One region of the Neobacillus sp. plas4 genome, then DNA from elsewhere that is predicted to be linked to it. Evidence: riboswitches for the same ligand, from Rfam matches in the RefSeq annotation. Region 1 holds a riboswitch; each other region holds the start of a gene.
The links. A riboswitch is a leader RNA that binds a small molecule or an ion and turns the genes downstream of it on or off. The one in region 1 is predicted to bind cobalamin.
Positions count from the first base shown of each region.

Region 2: linked by a shared signal. The riboswitch ahead of cobT (nicotinate-nucleotide--dimethylbenzimidazole phosphoribosyltransferase) and the one ahead of AC2TFD_RS18890 (ABC transporter substrate-binding protein) in region 1 are both predicted to bind cobalamin.
Region 3: linked by a shared signal. The riboswitch ahead of AC2TFD_RS11520 (ABC transporter substrate-binding protein) and the one ahead of AC2TFD_RS18890 (ABC transporter substrate-binding protein) in region 1 are both predicted to bind cobalamin.

Region 1 covers NZ_CM170152.1:3,788,579-3,794,729, reverse strand. Annotated here, with positions in the region: partial or broken gene AC2TFD_RS18905 (catalase) at 1-180, shown strand, start outside; gene AC2TFD_RS18900 (NanQ anomerase/TabA/YiaL family protein) at 345-794, opposite strand; T-box leader at 1,069-1,319, shown strand; gene AC2TFD_RS18895 (YitT family protein) at 1,444-2,250, shown strand; cobalamin riboswitch at 2,400-2,602, shown strand; gene AC2TFD_RS18890 (ABC transporter substrate-binding protein) at 2,792-3,778, shown strand; gene AC2TFD_RS18885 (FecCD family ABC transporter permease) at 3,789-4,811, shown strand; gene AC2TFD_RS18880 (ATP-binding cassette domain-containing protein) at 4,808-6,151, shown strand, end outside.
Region 2 covers NZ_CM170152.1:2,662,076-2,668,226, reverse strand. Annotated here, with positions in the region: gene AC2TFD_RS13245 (CarD family transcriptional regulator) at 422-898, opposite strand; gene AC2TFD_RS13240 (cold-shock protein) at 1,167-1,370, opposite strand; gene AC2TFD_RS13235 (hypothetical protein) at 1,807-2,127, opposite strand; cobalamin riboswitch at 2,763-2,939, shown strand; gene cobT (nicotinate-nucleotide--dimethylbenzimidazole phosphoribosyltransferase) at 3,035-4,084, shown strand; gene AC2TFD_RS13225 (dipeptidase) at 4,289-5,650, opposite strand; partial or broken gene AC2TFD_RS13220 (winged helix-turn-helix transcriptional regulator) at 5,753-5,866, opposite strand; gene AC2TFD_RS13215 (hypothetical protein) at 5,988-6,151, opposite strand, start outside.
Region 3 covers NZ_CM170152.1:2,315,267-2,321,417, reverse strand. Annotated here, with positions in the region: gene cbiB (adenosylcobinamide-phosphate synthase CbiB) at 1-508, opposite strand, end outside; gene AC2TFD_RS11530 (heme ABC transporter ATP-binding protein) at 505-1,971, opposite strand; gene AC2TFD_RS11525 (FecCD family ABC transporter permease) at 1,975-3,036, opposite strand; gene AC2TFD_RS11520 (ABC transporter substrate-binding protein) at 3,002-3,964, opposite strand; cobalamin riboswitch at 4,123-4,313, opposite strand; gene ribH (6,7-dimethyl-8-ribityllumazine synthase) at 4,386-4,853, opposite strand; gene ribB (3,4-dihydroxy-2-butanone-4-phosphate synthase) at 4,882-6,018, opposite strand; gene ribE (riboflavin synthase) at 6,066-6,151, opposite strand, start outside.

The sequences.
Region 1 (6,151 bases):
GTCCAAACGATTTTGGGCAGGCCGGTGAAACGTATCGGAGCTTCGAGGACTGGGAAAGAGATGAGCTCATCAGTAATCTTGTCGATGCACTGAAAGTTTGCAGGCCAGAAATTCAGGATAAAATGATTGAGTATTTTACGAATGCCGACGAGGATTATGGAAAACGAGTCAAAGATGGTGTAGCAAAAGCGATGGAAATGAGAAAGGATACTACACATACAAGCACAGCTGAAGCAGATGAGACGACACAAAAGGCAAAACAAATGGGACATGAAGCAGATCCATATTAAAATCAAAAGACCGAACTTTTAGTGAGTTCGGTCTTTTGTCGTCAAGCATAATCTTTAATCTAACAGCACCTTGACAACGGCTTTTTTAATAGATTGTGGTGTACGGTCATAAATTTCAGGACTATGGACTTCTTCCGGTAAAAAGATGGCAAATGATCCTTGGTTCACAAGCATTAGATCGCCAGTTCCTTCATAATAATAATGGTCTTTTTCTTCATGCCGCTCGATTTCGTTCATTCCTTCAATCGTTGAATATCCCATTCTTTCCTGACCGCTTATCATGTATTGAATATCTGCGTATTTTAGATGGGATTCCCAACGTCCTTGTTCTTTTGGTCTCGTCTCGTATTCTTCTATAATAATAAACAAATTTAATCCATCTATTTCGTATTTACCTGGTGCGAATGAATTCAAATCATGTTCAATCAGATACTCTAGTCCTTTTTGCATTCTCGGATGAATACCATAATAAAATTTTGCATTCGCTAGCTTATCTATGATCATTGTAATCCCTCAAACTTTCAATTTTTAGAATTTGTTTAGAAAAACTTAGTGTTAATATGAAACGAGCGTTATTCACATAATTACCCATATAGTGAAACCGTTGTACCACTATGCAGTTAGTTTGAGTATATACACTTTTTAAATATATGTAAAACAAATATTTTGAACTGAAATAGAGGAAATTGGGAATTCAATCCATACTATTCAAAATATTGATATATTGGGAAAGTATATTGACAACTTTATTTGCCTTCTGGTAGATTACTCTTAATAATATAAATCAGTGACGAGAACGAGTAAGAAAAGAATTATGTTCCCCAGAGAGTCGGCGCATGCTGAAAGTCGATGAACACAACTTCTCTGAAAATCATCTCCGAGGTGCAAAGCTGAACTAGGTAAGCTTTGACGAATTTCCACCGTTACAATGGAACACGTATGATGGTACGTTGACTGAGAGCCGGATTGTTTCATTTTGCGAAACTTGCGGAATAAGGGTGGTAACGCGAGTAATAACTCGTCCCTATTTTAGGGGCGAGTTTTTTTATACAAAAAATAGTAATGCCCATCAGTTATTTCAATCGATTATTCTCGTAAATCAGATCTGTTTATGTCCCAAGTTACTTTTTTTAGAAACGAGGTTTCATGAAGTATGAAAAATATAATTGTTGTCGTTGGATCGTTAATTGTTGCTTTTGGCTTTAATTTCTTTCTGGTTCCATACGGGATTTTAAGTAGTGGAATAAGTGGTATTGCCATTTTGATTGGGTTAATCACTCCATTTGATATAGGTTTAATGAATCTATTGCTCAATCTGCCTATACTTATATTGGGATACTTTAAGCTTGGTAAGTTGATTACGGTTAATACATTGATTTGTGTTGTATCACTTTCCGTTTTCTTATCTCTTTTGCCAGTCGTTCCTGTAACAGACAATATCTTGCTGTCGGCAATTTTCGGAGGAATCATCGGCGGCATTGGGATTGGCGTGATTTTGAAATATTCAGGCACCTCTGGCGGATTGGATATCATTGCGATTATCATTTCACGCACTAGTAATGTTAGTGTGGGTCTTCTCCTGACGGGCATGAATGGCGTCATTGTCCTTATTTCTGGTGCTGCTTTCGATTGGAATATTGCACTATATACGCTATTGTCGATTTTTTTGACTGGTAAAATGATTGATACTATTCACACGAATCACATCAAATTAACGATGCAGATTGTTACGACAAAAGGGGAGTTAATACGAAAGGAATTACTAGAATCAATCTATCGAGGTATCACCATTACAGAAGGTTATGGCGGCTATACAAAGGAGACAAAACAAATATTAATGATTGTGGTTACACGCTACGAAATGCTGCAAGTTAAAAAAATTGTCCGCAGCCATGATGAAAAAGCCTTTATTAATATATTTGAAACGGTAGAAGTCGATGGAGAATTCGCAAAAAATTAGATTCGGGTCAGACCTCCGGCGAGTTAAAGCTTTAAATCGCCGAAGGTTCACACGATTGTGCGAGGTGAGTACGTATAATATTAGATAGAACAGTTGAAATAGTTTACAAAGGTGGAATACTCTACTATAATGACCTTTATAGCAAAAAAATGAATACGAGACAAATAGGTTTCTTAAATAATCTAAAGTGAGATTCATTTGAGACTAAGAGGGAAGTTGGTTAAAGTCCAACACGGTCCCGCCACTGTAAGCGAGAAGGAAGGTTATAAAAATCCACTGTGTTTATAACATGGGAAGGGATAACCAACGGTGATTCGCAAGTCAGGAGACCTGCCTATTATGTTTTTAAGCTTCCTCGAGGAAAGGAATGTTTAAAGTGCAGGTAATCGATTATGTAAATAATTTTTTATTTATTATGAAGATTGCAAGTTACATACAGTCCACAAGACTTAGTAGTATAAAACAAACTGCCTTTTTACTTTAACGCTTTCCTCCGGAACAGCGTTTTTTTGTGTTCAAAAATAGAAGGGGGAAAAAAATGATGAAACTGATCGGAAAAAAATGGGGTCTTTTCCTTGTAGTTCTGCTGTTAAGCATGGGTATCATAGCAGGCTGTGGCACGGAAGGACAAAAGACGAAAGAAGATGCGGCTGCTAAAACGGAAGAAGTGGAGAAGGAAAGTGGAGAACAATTCCCTATCACCCTCACGGATGATGCGAATCGAGAAGTAACGATAGAAGAGGAACCTAAAACAATCGTTTCAATTCAGACAAGTAATACTGAAATAGCGTTTGCACTTGGGTTAGGCGATAAAATAATCGGAGTATCCGATTATGATAACTATCCCCCAGAGGTAGAAAAAATAGAAAAGGTTGGAGCACAGGATATCAATTCAGAGCTGGTTCTGACACTCCTTCCAGACATTGCACTTGTTACGGATTATCATTATAAAACGCATCCAGAAACCTTAAAACAGTTTGAGGAAGCTGGTATTGACGTGGTGGTTGTTGGAAGTGCGGTATCTTTTGAGGACGTATATAGCAAAATTGAAATGATTGGTACGGCAACCGGAAGTAAGACGGAAGCAGATGAAATCGTTACAGATATGAAAGAGCGTCTTCAAGCAATCAAAGACAAAGCAGCAGCGATCAAAGATAAAAAGAAAGTTTGGGTTGAAGTTTCACCGGCTCCAGATATTTTTACAACAGGACAAAATACCTTTATGCATGAAATGCTTGAGACCATTCAAGCCACTAATGCCGCAGAAAATCAAGATGGCTGGGTAAAGATGACGGAAGAAGAAATAGTAAAATTAAACCCTGATGTGATTATTACCACTTATGGCTACTATGTAGATAATCCAACAGCAGGGGTGCTAAGTCGTGAAGGATGGACAGAAGTGCCGGCTATAAAAAATAAAAACGTATTTGACGTAGATAGTGATACGGTTACAAGACCCGGGCCTCGTTTAATTGAAGGAGTCGAGACACTTGCGGAATTTATCTATCCGGAAATATTTAAGAAATAAAATAGGTTGGATGTATTTGATTAGCGGAGGGCTTTTACTTGGTACAAGCCTTCTTGGCTTATTTTATAGTAGTGTCGCAGTTCCAGTCCCTGTCATTTTACATATAATTCTGGAAAAAACGTTTAACATAGGTTGGCTTGAGATGGTACCAAAAAATGAAGAAATGATCATTTGGAATATCCGACTGCCACGAGTTCTTCTTGGTTTTTGTATAGGTGCGTCTCTGGCATTAGCGGGTGCTGCTTTTCAAGGGCTATTACGCAATCCTTTAGCAGACCCCTATACCATAGGAGTATCATCTGGTGCCTCTTTAGGTGCCGTATTGGTTTTATTTTTTCAATTTACGATTGTTGGTTTAGGCAGTTTTACGCTTCCGTTTGTCGCCATTTTATTTGGATTAATCTCTTTACTCGTTGTATTTGGACTCGTTCACTTAAGCAGTAAAAGTCTTGCGATTGAAACGATCATATTGGCGGGAATCATTGTAAGTGCCTTTATTGGTGCAATTGTCTCTCTCATTATTTCATTAAGTGATAGAGACTCCATGACACAAATTATCTACTGGTTATATGGCAGTGTGGGAATGAGAGGGTGGAGTCATGTTCAACTTATTCTCCCATTTATGCTAATAGGTTCTTTTATATTATTCTATCACTACCGTGAATTAAATGCCCTGGCACTAGGTGAGGAAGCAGCAGATCATATTGGGGTGGATGTTAAAAAGGGAAAGACATTCGTTCTAATTGGTGCGTCGTTATTAACAGGTGCAGCAGTAGCTGTTTCAGGGTCAATTGGATTTGTTGGACTTGTTATTCCACACCTAGTACGACTAGTTACGGGCCCAAATCATCGACATGTCCTTCCGCTTTCCTTGATAATAGGCGGAGCTTTTCTCATATTAGCTGATTTAATGGCTAGAACCATCATTGCTCCTAAAGAGCTGCCAATTGGCGTTATCACTGCCCTCATTGGTGCACCTGTATTTGCCTTTTTATTGATTCGAGAAAGACTTGGGAGGGGGATTAGAAGATGATCAACGTTCAAAACTTGGTAGGAGGATACTTCAATTCCCCCGTTATTAATGGTATAAATTTAGAAATTGAAAAAGGAGAATTTTTTGCTCTTCTTGGTCCGAATGGGAGTGGGAAAACAACCCTTTTTAAACTCATTACAGGGCAGTTACCGACGATTAGCGGGAAAGTATCAATCTGTGGTAAAGAAATTTCTTCTCTCTCAAAACTAGAGAAAGCCAGAAAAATGGCGGTTTTAACACAGGAAGTTCAAGTATCCTTCGATTATACGGTTGAGGAAATCATTAGTCTTGGCCGCTATCCACATCAAAAGGGAATTTTTAAGCAGCTTTCGAAAGAAGACCGGAAAGTCATTGAGGAGGTAATGGAAGTAACCCAAATTAGCGACTTTCGCAATACTCAATTTCGGCGGATTAGCGGTGGTGAAAAACAGAGGGTCCTATTGGCCAAAGCTTTAGCCCAGGAGCCTGAGATCTTACTTTTAGATGAGCCTACCAATCATCTAGATATAAAACATACCTTTCACATGTTAAATCTATTAAAAGAACGGCAGCAAACAACGGGGTTAACCATTTTTGCTATCCTGCATGATTTGAATGTTGCTTCACTCTATGCAGATCGTATTGCCTTACTACATAATGGAAGTTTTTTGGAAGTAGGAGATGTAGACCTATTAAGGAAAGAAGATCAATTAAATACGGTTTACGAGGTAAAAGTGAAATCCCAATCACACCCAACTGTTCCGAAACCGCAGCTTCTCATGACACCAAACTACGCCGCATCAAGTCAGTCATGTAACTTTGAAGAATTTTATACAATAAAACAAACAGAAGAATATATTCATGTTCAATTTAATCAGCCCTTACGCACACTATCCAATACGGCAATTGGTGCTGGTATACAATGGTTAAAACATTTTTGTCATTTTTATGTGGCGGAGAATGATTTTGGTCTACACCCCGATTTAGAGCAATTGATGGAACAATACTCCATTCCTCATGAACAAGCGGCCGGAATCATGACCGCTTCAGAACTCGAGGATACTGTAATTGTAACTAAAGAAATAGAAAATTTTCATATGATGGCAATCGTGACGGCAGGAAGAGGGACGAACATCATGGTTTTCATAGATGCACATTTAACGGATGGTGCTTTAGTGGATGGATATATGACCGCCACGGAAGCAAAAGTAAAAGCATTACAGGAATACAATCTAGTAGACTCTCATTCTTCAACCGATACCCTGATTCTTGCTCTTACACAGCAAGGGGAAAAATTATCTCACGCTGGTTCAGGAACGATTGTTGGGGAAGGAATTGGCCAAATCGTGTATCATGCTGTA
Region 2 (6,151 bases), 1.1 Mb from region 1:
TTTTTGTAGTTGACCATATGGTGTTACCAATTCGTTTTTTCTCTTTTACGTAAAGAAATAAACAATTACTATTCACTGTCTCAGATTGTTTTTTCTTCTAGAAATAATGACTTAAATAATATATTGTATACCTAAAACAATGAAAGCCCTACCTCTCTTTCATCCTTACGGCTCCTTGTCCGTGCCAGTGTGAATCAGGATTGCTAAAATCAAGTGACTATTTTATCGAGTTATTTGATGAAACTTCAAACGTTTGGTAAAAGAAATTTAAATAATAATAATAATGGATTAGATTGTAGAAATAACAAAAGAGGTTAATGATCTAAAGTGAGTTGGAGAAGTTGAATGTCTTTGAAATGATTTACTTTTAATAATAATTCAGGATATTTTCGAGAGATGTAATACATTATCTAAATTAACCTTAACAGAAACTTTTTATTTGATTTTCAGTAATCCCTTTAATTAATCCCAGTTCACTAATCAAAAATTCACGCGCGTTATCTAGCATTTTTTTTTCGCTTGAATTAAGTGCTTTTTCTTTCTTCATACGAATTAAATCACGTACAACTTCAGTACATTCTTGTATTTTACCCGTTTTTATTTTGTCCGTGTTCACTTTATACCTTTGTTTCCACGGCAGTAATCTATCTGATTCTCCATGATGAAAAATGTTTATGATGTGTTTTAATGCAATTATATCAGTAACAGGGCGTATATTTGAACTCAATATTTTACCCGTAGGAATCATGACTTGCATATTACCGATTAACATTTTTATGACATAATACTGTTGTTTTTCCCCTGAAATTTCCTTTTCTTCTATGGCTTTAATTATACCTACTCCGTGCATTGGATAAACAATGTTATCGCCAATTTGAAACAAATAATCCACCTCCATATATGGTAACATTCTTTACCTTAACATATATATTATTTTTTATCAAATTTTCAATTTTATCATAAATTTATTTTAAGTGTCAACTACTTTTTCTTTAGAAATCAGAAAAAACAATAGGAATCGTGTCGGATTACCAATAAAGGGAAGGTTGATTTTCCCGCTTTACTGTTTTCATGTTCCCTACTCCTTTACAAGTGGGGGTTCTTTGTTTCACAGAAAAAGAAAAGCAGACTCCCATAAAAGAGCCTGCCATCCCTGCTTTGTAAAATTATGCAGCTTTACGTACGTTTGAAGCTTGAGGTCCACGTTGGCCTTGCTCCACATCAAAAGTCACTGCTTGACCTTCTTCTAAAGTTTTGTAACCTTCGCCTTGAATCGCTGAGAAATGAACGAATACATCGTCTCCACCTTCACGTTCGATGAATCCGAAGCCTTTTTCGCCATTAAACCATTTAACATTACCTTTTTCCATTTGTATTGCCTCCTAGTGTGTAAACACACACAATGTAATACTATCCCTGCTCCCAGTGATCAACAAGATGAAAAGTAACAAATCCTTTACACCGAACAAAAATAATTCTTTTTAAACATAACATTTTTTGTAAGAAATGTAAAGATACAGAAAAAATTCATTGAGCTCACTATTTCTTTTTGAAAATCATTGCCGTATATTTTGTATCAGGATTCACTCCATATTCTGTGTGCATGCTTACAATCTAATAGTTACTAAAGAATCTCCTTAGAATCATAAGAAGTTTCTTCCATTTTCAATAACGTGTTATCTTCTTTTATAATAAAAATGCTGCCATTATGCATCAACCTGACCACCGTTCATATAGGATCTATTATAATTTTAAAAACGAATTAAACTTGCTTCGCAGTACAATTCAAAAAGCAGAGACCGCCATTTATTTAATAAATCCACTAAGGTATTGGTAAAGCTCTTCTAGTTCTTTTTCTTTTGCCACAATACAATTCGGATATTGTTTTATTTCTGCTACGCTTGTTAGTTTAAAATCGTTTGGAGTTGGCAGTCCTGAAGCACAAATCACCATATAATCGGCAAAGTAAATCAAGCCTGTTACAGCTGATATTTTAATGGTCATTTGGCCCATAGCTCTTCCCGCAAACAGCCCTTTCATGGCACTTTTCCCACCGGATCTTTCAATAACAATTTGATTTTCATCTACCATTACAACTGTTCCTGATTTTAAATCAAATGTTTTCATGTCTTATCGCCTCCACCTTAACTAGATACAATGCTTTATCCTCTACTTCGTTAATCAACTACTCAATCAATACTTCTACCGTTTGTTTGAAAAGAGAAAGGTCGGTTTTAGGTGTTAGAGGAATTATACGAATACTTCTCCCCCTTTCACTTCAATGTCCTGTATCTCATGATAATATCAATAGTTGTATTTTTACCACATCTGATTTTTCTATGTTTAAAAAATACAAGGATTATTCCATTATTTCAGATTCGGATTCTGACAAAATATATTCTGTATGATTATCAGTTCACAAACCTTCTAGCTTCATGTGTTCGTTAATTTCAGGAAGAGCTTCTTCCGAAAGCTGGTGACAAAGTGCTTCAATTATAATATCTTGATGATCCAGTTCTTTTGCAGAACGGTAGGCTTCTCTTAGAACTTGGACCGCAAAGTCTGATTTAATGTTTTCAACGATTTAAGCAGCATAAATAATGGTATTATCCTTCCTAAGATAGCTTCCTTTACCACCTCATCCGATTGGAAATTGGTTAACGTTACGGACAGTTCCTCTAACAAACTGTCATCCTCTTTAAGAAACCTTCCTCTTCCAATTGACTTAAGGAGAGGTCTTTGCTATTTTAAGTTTAAGTGAAAAATACATATAAGTAGTAGGTGCCCTTTGGGGAGAATAGGGAATGGAGTGAGAATCTTCAGCGGTCCCACCACTGTAATGGGGAGTTTCATTAGAAATGCCACTGGAGTTATCTCTGGGAAGGCCTGATGAAGTGACGATCCTAAGCCAGGAGACCTGCCTATCTGCTTTGACTCTTATAGATAATGGAAAAGTCTGTAGTTTATTTGTTAATCAAATAAACTACAGACTTTTTTTGTTGAATAGGGTCTTAAAAAGAAAGGAGAAGAAAAAATGAAATTATTACAACAAACGATTGAAAAAATTGAGGGATTGGATCAAGAAATGGTAGTAAAAGCAAGGGCCAGAGTGGACAGTCTTATTAAGCCTCCTAAAAGCTTGGGAAAGTTAGAATCCCTTGCTATACAATTAGCGGGGATTACAGGAAAGCTCTATCCTGAGATTGATCAGAAAGCGGTTATTGTGATGGCGGGCGATCATGGAGTTTATGAAGAAGGGGTAACAAGTAATCCACAGGAGGTAACTTTTGCACAAACGTTGAATTTTGCAAAAGGATTAACGGGAGTATGTGTGATAGGGAAAGTTACTGGAGCTAAGATTGTTGCAGTAGATGTTGGAATAAAGGGAGAGATCCCAAGTGACGCAGGTGTCATTATTAAAAAAATAAAGAATGGTACAGACAATATGGCAAAGGGTCCTGCTATGACGAGGGAGGAAGCGATAAAATCCATAGAGGTTGGGATAGAAATTGCTCATGAAGAAATAAAAAAAGGAGTCAATTTACTTGGTACAGGTGAGATGGGGATTTGCAACACAACTCCTAGTACAGCGATCTTGTCCGTTTTAAAAAATTGTGATCCTATAGAGATTACTGGAAGAGGGGCTGGGTTAGGTACAGGAGGAATCGAACATAAAGCAGCTGTAATTAGGAAAGCGATTGAGATCAACAAGCCAGATTGTAAGGATGGAATCGATGTTTTAGCCAAAATTGGTGGACTAGAAATAGGTGGAATGGCAGGTGTTATGCTTGCGGCTGCAGCTAATAGAATTCCAGTTGTAATCGATGGCTATATTTCAACCATATCTGCTTTAATTGCTGCAAGGATTGAACCGAAAGCGAAGGAATATTTCATCACCTCCCATGCCTCTCTAGAACCAGGTGGAAAAATAGCGAGTGATCTGCTAGGAATCGAACCAATGTTACACATGGATATGTGCTTAGGAGAAGGTTCCGGTGCTGCTTTGGCTTTCCCTATTATAGAAGCAGCCTGCTCTATGATGAAAAATATGCCAACCTTTGTGGACGTAGGAATGGAAATATAATAGTGTAGGATTTAGAAGTAACTGGGACAGTGGGATCTGTCCTCCATCCCTTCAAGTTATTGTTAAATTTATTTATAAGTTGGTCCTTTTACCCGCTCCTCCCAGAGAAAAAAGTTCCAGTACCAACCAAAAATTTGGAAGGAGACTGGCACTTTTATCGGCAAAAAAGAGGGATGTTATGCGATCCCTCCCTTGCCTATCTATTCAGATTAAATCTAAAAAGGAACAAATCGTTAAAATCCCTTTATCAAAGTTTTCTAAGTTAAAATGTTCATTCGGTGCATGGAGATTTTCATCTGGCAAGCCGAATCCCATTAAGATAACTGGAGAATTTAGGGTATGGTTGAAATCCGATACAATCGGAATCGAACCCCCTTCTCTTTTATAAACAGGTGTTTTCCCATAAACCTTTTCATAGGCCTCAGCAGCTTTTTGAATCATCGGATCATCGATTGGGGTTAAGAATGGATTTCCTGTATCTTGAAGTGTCACTTTTACTGTGCAGCCTTTTGGTGCGTGTTCTTCCAAATGCTTTTTGATTAAGCCCTGGATCTTTTCTGGATTTTGATTATTGACTAGACGGCAGGTGATTTTGGCATGTGCCTCGTTCGGAATGACGGTTTTTGTACCTTCCCCCTGAAATCCACCCCATATGCCGTTTAATTCTAATGTTGGCCGCGAACTAACTTTCTCTGGATATGGGTAATTATTTTCCCCACCAGTTAATTCTGCTAAACCTAATTGTTTTTTTAGCTTTTCTTCATCAAAGCCCAGTGCTTTAATTTGTTCCTTCTCAAATTCTGTCAATTCTATAACATCATCATAGAACTGATCCACATTTACCTTTCCATTTTCATCATGAAGAGTTGAAAGCAGCTTCACTAATAAATGGTTAGCGTTCTGAACTCCTCCGCCGAACATGCCTGAATGCAAATCCGTATTTGCCGTTTTAAGAGAAACCTCGAGAGCAGCCAGACCTCTTAAAGAATATGTAATTGCAGGAACGCCTCTATCCCACATATCAGAATCGGATATGACCACGACATCACAGGCTAATTTTTCTTTATTGTCGGATAAATACTGTGGAAGATTTGGACTTCCGATTTCTTCTTCTCCTTCGATACAAAATTTAAGGTTGACCGGTAATTTACCTTCTACTTTTAGGAGAGTCTCAACTGCTTTAATATGTAAGAACGTCTGCCCTTTGTCGTCTGTTGCTCCTCTCGCGAAGATTTTTTCATCTCGGATGTTTGGTTCAAACGGAGGGGTTTCCCATAAGTGAATTGGGTCAACGGGCTGTACGTCATAATGACCGTAAACTAATACAGTGGGCGCATTTTCCTGATGGAGCCAGTCACCATAAATAATTGGATGACCTTTTGTTTGTACGATTTCAACGTGTTCCATTCCAATGTTTTCTAACTTATTGGCAATCCAGGAAGCTGCTTTTTGGATGTCCTCTTTATGCTCAGATAAGGAACTTATGCTTGGAATACGAAGTAATTCTTTTAATTCCTCAACATTTTGATGATGATGCTTGGATACAAATTCGGATAATTGACTCATGATCTCACCTATTCTTTTTTATTTTCCATTCTATTGTACACAAAAACTAGGAAGAAAATAGAAAATCTGCTCTAAAAAAGGGAGAGAGTTTATTTGAGCATATTAAAAGTGCCTGGCACTACAAAATAGAATGTAATCTTTGCCACAGTCGTACATAGCCTCTAAAATCGGTAAAAGTTTTCTTCCATGCTCAGTTAATGAATATTCACCTATAGGAAATTTTACAAAGCCCATTCATTATAGGATGGTCTTTGTTTTTGTTATTCCTGTTCGGTGTTTAAGTGACTCAAGCCCGATAATAAAAAGCACCCTATAAATTGAGGTGCTTGATAAACAATCATTTTGTTTTCTTGAAAAACTCATACTCTTTAATTAATCTTAAATGGTTGCCTGTCTCTAGCATTTCAATTATTTCCTTATTTCCTCTTTTAAAGGCTTCTTCCCTTTCCATTGCATTTGGTATTGCTCCATACTTAATTAAATAAGCAACTATATATTTAT
Region 3 (6,151 bases), 1.5 Mb from region 1:
CGAGCGGTGCCCCGCCTATAAGAGCCCAAAATAACGGTGCCGTCACCCCATCACTTGTATTTTCAGCAACCGTCTCAATAGCTCCACGAGCAATTTCACCTTCATCAAGACCTTCGGTGTCCCGGCCGACGATATAGGATAATTTTATTCTTGCTGAGGGCAAGTCTCCTCTGCCTAATGGTTCATACACCTCAAGAGCTGCTTGTTTCAAACTTTTCTGAGCAATGGTGGTCGCAATGATGATACCTTCCACCGCTATACCCACAACTGGATGAATCTTATAACTGATTACAACTACTATTAATACTGTAGAAAATGCAATCAATAAAACAAAAAGGAGCATTGCAACCCCTTTTAACTTTTTATTCTTTCCTGTGTTTAATCGTTTTTCAAAAAACGCAATCATCGACCCTATCCATCTTACAGGATGCGGCCAATTGGGTGGGTCTCCTACAAATATGTCAATAAAATAGGCTAAAGTTATGGCTATTAAATGATAGACGATCATACTTGTTTCCTTTTTTGAGATTTTAGAATGGCCTCTGACGTGCATTCGTATACGGCTTTTCCAATCATTTTTCCTAATGGTGTAATGGTACCAGCATACTCCAACCTTTCTCCAGCCTGTGTTGCGGCAATTAAAATACTATCCGTTGAAGTACCACTAGCAATGGTGCCTGTCACCCGGTCCATTACTTCTAAATCGTGAAGCGCCTTTGTTTTTGCTTCTGTAGCGGTCATAATACTTTGAATAAATGCCTCTTCTGTTAATTCACCGTTAATGAATATCCATGTATTAATGGTGCCAGGCACACTCCTGTAGGAATGTTGATCACTTTTTGAGGCATCCACAGCGTTTCCTACTCCTGCCGTGATGACTACGAATAATGAAAATCCGTCCTGTTCAAAAAATTTGTAGATTACATCATCAAGGATCACTGCCGTCATCATTCCTACGGTTTCAGATGGTTCAAACCCATTTGATTTTAGAAAGTCGGCCATTTCTTGGCGATGATCGCTGCAATTGTAGTCCTTATCAACATGTCGATTAACAAATGTATGATGCCAGCCAGTTCCTGAACCAATCACTCCCGATGACATGGTCCGTAACGGAACAGTGGCCTTTAGCTGGATAAGCTCATGGGATTTTTCCAGCATTTCTTCATTTATTTGAACACTTTCCATTTCCGTTTTGTACGCAGGCAATAACATTAATTGTGGTGCAGCTACTTTAGGATGTGGTTGCTTCTGAATTTCTGTATGATATACCTCGCGTATTCTTTCTTCCCTTAGAACCTCGTTCGGGATATGATTGATATGGATGTTTCCGTTTTCGAGCAATAGGATTCTGTCACAATATAAGCCTGCGAGATTTAAATCATGAAAGATAGATAGGACTGTCAAACCACTTTCTGTGGTCCAATATTTGAGTAAATCTAGCAATTCCTTTTGATAAGACAAATCCAAATGATTTGTAGGTTCATCCAGCAATAAAATTTTAGGTTCTTGTGCAAGCGCCTGAGCCAGAAAAACCCGTTGTTTTTCTCCCCCAGATAATTGCTGAATATTTTTATTTTGAAAAGCTGATATCCCTGTCTGCTTCATCACTTTTTGAACGACTTCCTCGTCTGAATCTTCCCATGTTTGAAACCAGCCCTTTTGGTGTGCGTATCGACCAAGAGAAACCGTTTCTTTTACTGTATATGAGAATGATTGCGACGAATGCTGAGATAAAACCGCAACAATTTGTGCCAGCTGTTTGGTACTATAATCCTGTATCTTTTTTTCCATAATATAAATGTTACCTTTGGTAATTGGCAGGATACCGCTGATCATTTTTAAAAGAGTGGTCTTTCCGCTTCCATTCGGCCCCACTATCCCAAATAACTCTCCTGCTTGGACTTCAAAGGAAATTTCCTTCACTACTGCTTCATTCGAATATCCACCAGAAACCTGTTGAACGTTTAGCATGCTTTATTCACTTCTTTCCTTCCTTCTTCTTTGCAAAAGGATTAATGCAAAAACTGGAGTACCAACTAATGCAGTAATGACCCCAATTGGTAACTCGACAGGAGAGATAATCGTTCTCGAAATGAGATCTGCCAAGATTAAAAATCCACTGCCTGTTATAATCGATAAAGGGAGTAAATGCCTATGATCCGGTCCCCATAATAATCTCGATAAATGCGGAATTACCAGGCCAACAAAACCAATTGTGCCTGAAACCGCAACAGCAGCTCCTGTTAAAATGGATCCCGCAGTCAAGATCATCAGTTTTCTTTTTTGAACATTTACACCTAAATGCTGTGCACGTTCTTCCCCAAAGGACATCGCATTTAATTCCTTAACATTAAAAATAAGTATCGCCGATCCTAAAATAAAAAATGGCAAAATAATCTTTATGTATTCCCAGCCTCTCATGGAGACACTTCCCAAAAGCCAGCCAATAATTTGTCTTAACTCATCACCTGTTAATGCAATCATGAGCGAAATGATTGCACCAAGAAAAGAACTAAATATAATGCCTGTTAAAATAATGGTTTCAACCCTCATGGAACGTTCAATTTTTCGGGCAAAAGCAAGTACAAAAAAAATGGTAAGAAATGAAAATAGAATACTTAATAATGGCAGTGTAAATGAACCCGCAAATGGAATGGAAAGTTGAAAAAACAAAGTCAACACAGCTCCGACCGAGGCTCCAGAAGATACTCCTAACGTATAGGGATCTGCTAATGGATTCCTTAGTAGACCTTGAAAAGCTGCTCCTGCAATTGCTAGAGATGCCCCTACGATTCCAGCTAGTATAACCCGTGGTAAACGAATATTCCAGACGATACTTGAGAACATAGGATCGATTTGATCAAGTGAAATAATTCCAACTAATTTTGCGGCAATAATTTGAAGAATAGTAAAGATAGGAACCGAAACGGTTCCTATTGATATTCCTAATAATAATGAAAGAACGAGGAAGCTTCCTGCTGCCAGATAAGCTATGAACTTATTATTTAAAAACTTCTGGATAGACAGCTTTTGCAAGTTCCTCTACTCCTTCTACAATCCTTGGACCTGAACGTGTTACGCGATCAGAATCGACATCAATAACTTGCTTGTTTTTAATCGCATTCACATTTTCCCATCCTGCTCTCTCTAAGACAGTTTCCACAGCTTTATCATCATAAAATCCGTAAGTAGTAATGATTACATCTGGGTTCCGTGTAATCATCGCTTCTTCATCTATTTTAATCCAGCCTTCTTGATCGTTTGCAATATTCTCGGCATTGATTAGACCGATCATGTCATCCATAAAAGTGTTTTTCCCTGTAGTAAAAAGATCCGGTGCAGGTGAAACCTCAACTAGTACCTTTTTCTTTTCTGTTATTTTTGCAGCTTTGTCTTTTATTTCAGCCAATTTAGCTTGCATATCTTTTATTAGGCTGTCCGCTTCTTTTGTTGCACCAGTAGCTTTCCCTATCATGGCAATGGAATCATAAACTCCATCAAAAGTTTGTGCATCATTCACAACTAAGACAGTTATTCCAGAATCTCTTAACTGTTGAAGTCCTTCTGTTATGTTATGGGCAGTTGACGCGTGGGCTAACACTAAATTGGGCTGTAATGAAATAATCTTTTCAATATTTACAGTCAGGTCGCCAATTTTCTCTTTGGCCGTAACTTCTTCAGGATAATTATCAAAATTGGAGACTCCAACAATTTCTTCTCCAAGTCCTATGGCAAAAGCAATCTCTGTATTACTTGGGATTAATGATACAATTTTATCCGGCTTTTGATTAATGGTTACTTCATCATCTAATGCGTCTTTTATAGTAACCGGAAAAGCAGTTTCCGCAGTTTTACTAGTATTCCCAATGTTCTGTTCTTTCACCTGTTCTTTTTGTTCCCCACAGGCTGCTAATACTCCTATTGTTAACATTAGCAGAAAAAGAAGTGTAGATAATTTTTTCATTGTGTTTCCTCCTATGTAGTAATCTCATCATATGAAATATGCAGCCAAAAATTTATAAAAAAACATCTCTACGGCAGCGTAGAGATGTTGGTTTGAATAGATCCATACAAAATGTAAAATGATTCTAGTCGTCCACACCCCTATCCTCGTAGGTGTCTTTGGCGCACAAGAATTAGGCAGGTTTCCTGGCTCATGGTCATTGCTTCCTGCGTCTTCCCATCATCTGACAGTGACAATTTGCAGGTTGCTCCCATTTACAGTGGCGGGACCGCGTTGGCTTTTAACCAAACTTCCCTTTTAAGCTAAAAATTCTTGATAGAATTTCAGCACCTATTCAATAATATTTTATTATGATAAACCAATTATATAGGAAAGCGGAATAAATGGAATCTTTTTATTACAAAATTCTTCATAAAATTTATTATTCAAAGCTTCTGCATAAGTTTGCCATTTCAATGGCTCCAGTTGCAGAATCCCAGCCTTTATTCCCCGCTTTCGTTCCAGCACGCTCAATAGCCTGCTCGATGGAATCCGTTGTTAAAACACCAAAAACAACAGGAATACCGCTGCTTAGGGTAATTTTAGAAACACCCTTGGCCACTTCACTGCAAACAAAATCAAAATGTGGTGTGGAACCACGAATTACCGTCCCTAATGTAATAACCGCGTCATATTTTTTGCTATTAGCCATTTTTTGAGCAATTAATGGAATTTCAAATGCACCTGGCACCCAAGCGATGTCCACGTCTGTTTCGCTTACCCCATGTCTTTTTAGAGCATCCTGTGCACCGCTAAGTAATTTACTCGTAATAAACTCATTAAAACGCCCAACTACGATTCCTATCTTTAAACCAGAACCTACTAAATTACCTTCATAAATATTTTTCATTTTTTTTACCTCCGATTATTCTTGTAGTTTATTTTAGATTAACATTTTCCTTTTGTATTTCCATTTGCAAAGGAACAGTTTCTACCACTTCAAGATCGTATCCCATTATTCCTTTTATTTTCTTTGGATTATTGGTTAATAATTTCATTTTTCTAACCCCTAAATCCCTTAATATCTGAGCGCCAATACCAAATTCACGTAAAACATCTTCATTTCCATTGCCTAGGGCAGCATCCTGACTCTCTTCTTGGAGCTTGTATGTCCGCAATTTATTTACTAAGCCGCTATCCTGACGCATATAAAGAAGGACTCCATTGCCTTCTTGTTCAATTTGGCTTAAGGCAGCATGTAACTCTGATTGGCAATTACAGCGGAATGAACCAAAAACATCCCCAGTTAAACATTCTGAATGAACGCGTATTAGAATAGGGGCATCAGGATTTAATTCTCCCTTTACTAAAGCAAGATGTTCTTTTCCATCGATCACATTTGAATAACCAACAGCCTTAAAATCACCAAATTCTGTTGGTAAATTTATTTCAATTTCGCGGTTGACCAGCTGTTCTTTATTATTGCGATATTCAATCAAGTCTTTAATGGTAATCATTTTAACTTTTAGATCATCGGCAATTTTTCTTAATTGAGGAACACGAGCCATGGTTCCATCTTCATTCATAATTTCACAGATGACTCCCGCAGGCTGAGATCCGCATAATTTGGCCAAATCCACTGCAGCCTCAGTGTGTCCTGTTCTTCTCAAGACTCCACCTTTTTTCGCAATTAACGGGAAAATATGACCAGGTCTCATAAAGTCTGAGGGCTTTGCCTCTGCGTCAAGCATGCGTAAAATGGTAGTAGAACGCTCAAAGGCTGATATTCCCGTAGTCGATGATTTATGGTCAATACTAACGGTAAAGGCAGTACCATGTGCATCTGTATTGTTTGAAACCATAGGAAATAATTCTAATTTCCGTGCTAACTCCTCATCAACAGGTACACAGATTAAGCCTCGGCCGTGTGTTGCCATTAAATTAATTACTGCTGGAGTAGTTTTTTCAGCCAAGGAGATAAAATCACCTTCGTTTTCTCTGTCCTCGTCATCACAAACGATGATGACCTTGCCGTTTTTTAAATCCTCTAACGCATCTTCTATAAGATCAAACAAGTCTTTCTCCCCTTTCAATTTAAAAATATGAGCTGTTGACTATGTATTTAAAAAAATCCATGTTCTTCCAGGAATTGCGCACTAATACCTGAGGGACTCTTTTTGTTCACGTTACCAGAACCTGCCGATAAGA